DNA from 3 places in the Trichocoleus sp. ST-U2 genome. Region 3 is predicted to be linked to each of the others. Evidence: predicted binding sites of a transcription regulator. Region 3 holds the regulator's gene; each other region holds the start of a gene.

Region 1 (2,273 bases), on a different contig from region 3:
ACATGGGTACGATCATCGCGCTTTTCCCAAGCTGAGTCCATCTGACCTCAAACAAAGTATGGAACAGACACAGCAGGCGATCCAACACGCCTGTCAACTCGATCCACGATTTATTCGTGACGTTCGACCCCCCAATGGTTTGTTTACACCCCAGACCTTAGATTTATTGCAGCAGTGGAACTATCGACCTGTCATGTGGAGCGTGGTGCCGGAAGACTGGGTACAGCCTGGGGTTAGCGTCGTCGTACAGCGAGTTTTGCGGCAAGTCCAAAATGGTTCGGTCATTGTTTTGCATGATGGCTATTATGGAGGTCAAGATGTGGCTGAAACGACCGCCCAGTTAGTGCCTAAACTATTGCAGCAAGGATATCAATTTGTTACCATCGATGCGCTGTGGCAGCAAAGTCAGTTGACCTCTTTAACCTAAATACGAAATATATTGATGTTTTCTCTGTCACATTTTGGCTCTTGTTGATTAGAATGACGGAATAGAATTCAGCCATTTGTCGCAACCCATCGCCCATCAAGCGTCAGTAGGATAGAGTTGCATTTAAGCAAAATGCGAAATCAAGCAATATTTTCTCTAGTTTTGCCTAAACGTTCATTACTGCTTAGTGCTACTCTCCCCAAACCTTTGACGCTTAACTATAGGCTATTTATAGAAAGACAGCGCTCAACTGGCTGGAGGCATCACCAAATCAACCAGCGAGTGTTGCTGGTAAATCCTGTACAAGCTAGTTGAAGGAGATGAGATCGGAGTGGGTGTATCAATTCCAATCGGATTATCCATTGGGAAAAGCCGCCTTGACATTAACTTCATATTTGAAGGTTTAAATAAACCAAAAGCGTGCAAGTTTTGTGAGAAAGGCTACAATCGGAAAGGTTTTGAACACTACCAGCATTAACACCTATTTCAACGCGGTTATCGAACGCTGGCGTTGCACGCAAGCGCATTCTCTCTTTTCTCTCATTGAGCCAGTCAGCAAGCGTTGAAAGCTGGCAAGGTAAACGACTGGCTAACTTGTTTTGTAGATTAACTAACACCATCTTCTGGTCTTTAACTGAAGGAGCATGAGGAATTCGGCATGACCCAGGCCAACGACGTACTCGAAATCATCACTCCGCCTGAGAGCGAGTTGGATCTCTTAATTGATGAAGACGCGGATCAAGACGACTTTGTAGACGTAACGCCCGATGAAGACGAAGGTAAGCCTGGTAAGGTCAGTAGATCCCGTCGTCGGGTGCAAACGAAAAAGAAACACTACACTGAGGATTCGATTCGTCTCTATTTACAAGAAATTGGTCGGATTCGTCTCTTAAGAGCCGATGAAGAAATTGAACTCGCACGCAAGATAGCCGACTTACTAGAATTAGAGCGTTTGCGCGAGCAACTGATCGAAAATCTGGAGCGGGAACCGCAGGATATAGAGTGGGCTGAGGGAGTGCTGAAATCTGAGCGAGTCTGGGAACAACTCGCTACTCAGCTAGGGCGAGAACCCCAACAAGAAGAGTGGTCTAAAGAGGTGAAGAAGCGCCTACCAGCGTTCCGACATCGCCTCTATGTAGGTCGCCGCGCTAAAGACAAAATGGTGCAGTCAAACCTGCGTTTGGTGGTTTCGATTGCCAAAAAATATATGAATCGCGGCTTATCCTTCCAAGACTTGATTCAGGAAGGCAGTCTAGGCTTGATTCGAGCCGCTGAAAAATTTGACCACGAAAAAGGTTACAAATTCTCCACGTATGCGACGTGGTGGATTCGTCAGGCAATTACGAGAGCGATCGCGGATCAATCTCGCACCATTCGACTACCTGTTCACCTGTACGAAACCATTTCTCGGATCAAAAAAACTACCAAGCTTCTATCCCAAGAAATGGGTCGCAAACCCACTGAAGAAGAAATCGCTACTCGCATGGAAATGACCATCGAGAAACTGCGATTCATTGCTAAATCAGCTCAGTTACCCATTTCTCTAGAAACTCCCATCGGTAAAGAAGAAGACTCCCGTCTGGGTGACTTCATCGAAGCAGATGGTGAAACCCCCGAAGATCAAGTTTCTAAAAACCTCCTCCGGGAAGATCTAGAAAGCGTCCTCGACACCCTCAGCCCCCGCGAACGGGATGTGCTGCGTCTGCGCTACGGTTTGGATGATGGACGCATGAAAACTCTTGAAGAAATCGGTCAAATCTTCAACGTTACCCGCGAACGGATTCGTCAAATTGAAGCGAAAGCTCTCCGCAAGTTGCGGCATCCCAATCGCAACAGTATTCTCAAA
Region 2 (2,273 bases), on a different contig from region 3:
CACTTTCACCTCCGCAGAGGAGGTACTTTGCCGTTGCTCTCCCAGACTGAAGTTGAGAACCTGGAAGCTGCCCCCATTTTCTACGACTAAATCTAAAGCACGGTTGATTAAGCCGGAGTCCAGCAAATGCCCTTCTAGGCGAATCGTGCGGCTTTCCACCGAGACATTGGCATGGACTTCTTCTCGGACGGGTTCCGTCACCCGCAGCGTCAGGCACTTGGCAGCACCCCCGGCTTTCAAAAATTCTGTCAGCGGCGTTTCGATGACTTGGAATCCAACATCGGCAAGGCGTTTTTTGAGCGCCTCACTCGCCTTATTCATCACTACAACGTGGTCAATATTCACCGCGTTGCAGGCGAAATTCACCGCATCCGCTTCCTCAATGGCAATCCGCTTCTCCGGCGCAACTCGCATTTCAATCAAGCGGTTGGTGTAAGAATCAAATGCGGGGGGATAGTAGAGCAAATAGCCGCCACTCAGGGGACAGAAGCAGGTATCCAGATGATAGAACCGCTCATCCATCAGTCGCAGCGATAGCACTTCGATGTCGAGCCACTTTGCCAACAACGGGTGAGAATCGAGTTCTGAGCGGAAGCCGTATCCCGCCCACAACCAGCGCCCCTCTCGATCCAGCAGCGCATCACCAGCGCCTTCAAACGGCAAGTCCTTGGGCAGTTCATGCACCTTATAGCCTTTTTCCTCAAACCATTGCTTGAAATAAGGCTCCTCACCCTGCCGCTCTTTGTGGAAGAAGCGGCTCAGGACGACGGTATCTCCCAGCACCAGCCCAGCATTGGCTGTAAACACCATATCAGGCACACCGCGTTGGGGTGCAACCAAATCGACAATGGCGTGGTCTTTGAGGACGTAGTGAAGCTTTTGCCATTGCTCTACGGCGCGATCGCGCGAGGATTTGTGAATATTGCCCTCCATCCAGGGATTAATCACATAATCCACGTCGTAATGGTCGGGAGCGCACATGAGGAAGCGGATCGAGGAGGTCATAAAAGAATCTCTAGTGAAATAGACAAGGGCAAACTCTTATTGGATACAGACTTTCCATGATCCAATTCTGTAGGACTTGTTACGAAATCTTTACCTCTTATTTGTAACAGCGAAAGTCAGCTCTAGAGGCTAATGTCTATTTTATTCTTTTACAACCCAAGGGGCTTGACAAAAAGTGATTTAGTGGGAATATTTAACAGTTTGAGAGCAAGTCGCTCCTATGTTTGATTCGCACTCCGTCGATATTGCAACAAAGCTGGAGGCCAAGTAGCTTGGGCTAATAAGGGCTGTAAATTTTTAGCAACGCGGGAGGCTAAAAGCTGGTGTCCGGCGGCATTTGGATGAATGATATCCTCCTGCCGATTTTTCGGATTATCGACAATTCCAGTTAAAACCTGCGGAATTAAATAAGCCTGTGTATCTTTAGCAACACGTTGATAAAGTTCGTCATATTCATCTTCTATGTAGCCGAGATTTATTCCTAGCAGCACAACAATTGCTTTTTGTTGTTGTATGGAGGTTACAATTTGTCGCAAGTTTTGTTCTGTCTCTGTTTTAGGAATTTTTCGCAGAAAATCATTTCCACCTAATTCAACAATTACCAGCCAAGGTTCTGCCGCGATCGCATCTTTTTGTAAGCGACTCAAGCCCATTGCGGTTGTATCGCCGCTAACACCGCGATTCAGTATTGGCAAACCGAGTTGACGACTCAACACGCTAGGAAAAGCTTCTGTCTTGTCCACGCCATATCCAGAGGCAATGCTATCGCCTAAGACGATAACTTGCTTACCAGCACCCGCTTTGAGGTTTTTGACATCATCGAAATTGTTGCCGCAACTGGTAACAACCAGCAGGGAAGCGAACAACAAACTAAAGAACCACACCCATCGGCGTTTTTTCATACGGTTTCCAATTCAACTCAACGATATTGCAGATGGTTGGCGGTAGGGGCGAAAAGAGAGAGCGATCGCCTATGCCACTTAACCCAATATTATTAATGCGAATGCTTCTCCCCGCGCTTCGTCTACTGACCACTTTTTTCGGCGCGGTAAGCATCGATAATCAAATAAACGCCTTGCGCCAACATCATAAGGATGACTAATGGCAAGGATGTTCCCAACATAATTGAAATAATGCCCCCGATATCAATCAATCCTGCTTGGATAAGAAATGATACAGCGCTGGCTTTCTTAAGATTAACTGAGTCTGAGGACAGGATAAGAACAAGTAAGAGTAAAGCTTGAAGTTCTGGGTTTTCAACGATAAGT
Region 3 (2,273 bases):
GGCGTTCTGCTTGAAGTTGTTGGATTTCGGAACGTAGCGTCTTGGCTTGCCCTGAGACAGATGTAAGCTGTTTTTGGGTTTGCTGAAAGCTGCTGGCAACCCGGGTCAGTTCGCTTTGAGTCTGATTTAGTTGCGCCTCCGTCTGGCCTTGTTTAGCCAGCGCAGCTGCCAAAGATCGATTAATCGCATCTAAGCGCTGCTGAGCGACAGATTGCTGGGTGCGAGCTTGAGCGAGTTCCTTCTCTACTTGCTCTTTTTGGGCGGCGGTTTTAGCAAGTTCGCTTTCGGTTTTCCGTTTCTGCTCGTTCGCTTTAGCAATATCCTTACTTGCTGTCTTGAGTTTTTTCTGCACTTCTTGGAGTCTAAAAACTCCAATCCGCAATTGTTCGCTTGTCGCAAAGATGATTGTCAGTGTTGAGGCAGAAATCGTTAGTCCCGTTAGAATCGTTACTAAAACAGCTGTTTTGCGGGGACGCAGATTGAACAACGACAGGCGTGCTTTTCCCACGCGCGTGCCAATGCGATCGCCTACCGTTGCGATGACGCTTCCCAACACTAAAATAGACAAAATCAGGAAGAGCGCACTGTCGGTCATTGTCTGCTACAGTCATTCCAGTTACAGCCTATCGCATCGCAGGCTAGAGAAAGGGTTAACAGGAATTAAAGATCGAAGGTGAAATCGGAAAGGTTAAAGGTTGCAAGGTTGAAAACTATCCGCTTAAAACCTGAGACCTTTTAACTGAACTCCCGACTAAATGTTAAAACTTGATAACTTGCTCGCGCTACCATGCCGTTTTAACCGACAACCTAACCGACAACCTGACCAAAGCCTCTAGCTGTTTTCAAGTAAACTGCTGACTCAGTGTAACTGGGTTGTGTACCGTAATTTTTTTCTTGTGGATAGAAATCATTTTTTCCTCCCGCAAATCTCCCAGTAAGCGGGTGACTGTTACCCTAGTGGAGCCAATTGCTTCAGCGATCGCTTGATGAGAAAGCTTCAGATCGATCGTAATTCCATTGGCGGTAGGAACGCCAAAATCACGGCACAGAATCAATAGAAAACTCACCAAGCGCGATCCCATATCTCGGTGAGCTAATGTCTCAATCATCATTTCTGTTTGCAAAATGCGCGAAGAAAGCCCTCGCAGCATCAACATCGATAGCTCCGGATTATCCTTGAGCGATTGCTCTACCTGATCGATCGGTGCCGAAAGCAGCTCCACTGGCGTAAATGCTACAGCGTGATAAAACCGATCCGAACGATGCCCTGTAATTAAGGACAGTACTCCAAAAACGCTGTTTTCTCGCAGCAGCGCCACGGTAATTTCTTCCCCAGCTTCATACACGCGAGACAGCTTTACTGCACCTTTGAGCAAAAAGTATACCCGTTCAGCCGGGTCTCCTGGGAAAAAGATCGTCTTGCCCCGCTCAAAAGTTTCCACCACGGGTGGAAACGCCCCACCTCCCAGTTGACGGAACACAGCTGCTAGCGGTCTATCTTGCGTCACTGCCACTTCCTTTTTCCTAAATGCTGCCCTACAGACTTCTGCAACTTTCTGTCGGAGGAACTTTAACCATAGCAAAACAACTATGAGAGTTTTCTGACATTAGACACAGATAAACTGACTTCCAAGCGGTTTTTGTGCTATTTGATACAAAATTTTAAAGTAGTTTCCCCGGCTACCTTCTTTAGTTCTCTCCCTGCTCAAGGCAAGTAAGATTATGACGGAAAATGTTGATATCTTGACAGTATCTGCGCTATCGGGTGGGATGCATGGTGAGTAAGGAGGCACGCTCCTTACCCGTACTAGACAGCCTTGCTCCGGGCGATCGCGATCTTGAATACTCCCCTAAATCGGATATCCTCTAATATTGCCTTCAAAATCGACATTTATGCTAGATTTAACCGGAAAAAACGCCCTTGTCACCGGCATTGCCAACAATCGATCGATCGCCTGGGGGATTGCTCAGCAACTGCACCAAGCGGGTGCGAATCTAGGAGTGACTTACCTGCCAGACGACCGAGGCCGCTTTGAAAAAAAAGTGGCAGAGTTGGTAGAACCCCTCAACCCCAGCTTATTTTTACCCTGCGATGTCCAGAATGAGACCCAAATTCAGTCTACATTTGACGCCATCCGCGATAAGTGGGGCAAGCTAGACATCCTGATCCATTGTCTTGCTTTTGCGAACAAGGAAGATTTATCAGGTGATTTTAGTACCACTACTCGTGCTGGCTTCACCCAAGCTCTAGAAATTAGTACCTATTCGCTGGT

The links. The regulator NtcA, encoded in region 3, controls nitrogen genes in cyanobacteria. The targets are predictions, from matches to a motif close to TTTGTANNNNNNNNTACAAA.
Region 1: a site for NtcA is predicted at 856-875, ahead of rpoD (RNA polymerase sigma factor RpoD). Genes of this name have one in related genera too.
Region 2: a site for NtcA is predicted at 1,072-1,091, ahead of NC996_RS22985 (TIGR00300 family protein). Genes of this name have one in related genera too.

Annotation. Positions count from the first base shown of each region.
Region 1 covers NZ_JAMPJY010000003.1:36,141-38,413, reverse strand. Annotated here, with positions in the region: gene NC996_RS02640 (polysaccharide deacetylase family protein) at 1-427, shown strand, start outside; gene rpoD (RNA polymerase sigma factor RpoD) at 1,086-2,273, shown strand, end outside.
Region 2 covers NZ_JAMPJY010000046.1:28,768-31,040, forward strand. Annotated here, with positions in the region: gene NC996_RS22985 (TIGR00300 family protein) at 1-1,005, opposite strand, end outside; gene NC996_RS22990 (GDSL-type esterase/lipase family protein) at 1,224-1,907, opposite strand; gene NC996_RS22995 (hypothetical protein) at 2,030-2,273, opposite strand, start outside.
Region 3 covers NZ_JAMPJY010000023.1:58,854-61,126, reverse strand. Annotated here, with positions in the region: gene NC996_RS16340 (DUF3084 domain-containing protein) at 1-595, opposite strand, end outside; gene ntcA (global nitrogen regulator NtcA) at 843-1,514, opposite strand; gene fabI (enoyl-ACP reductase FabI) at 1,894-2,273, shown strand, end outside.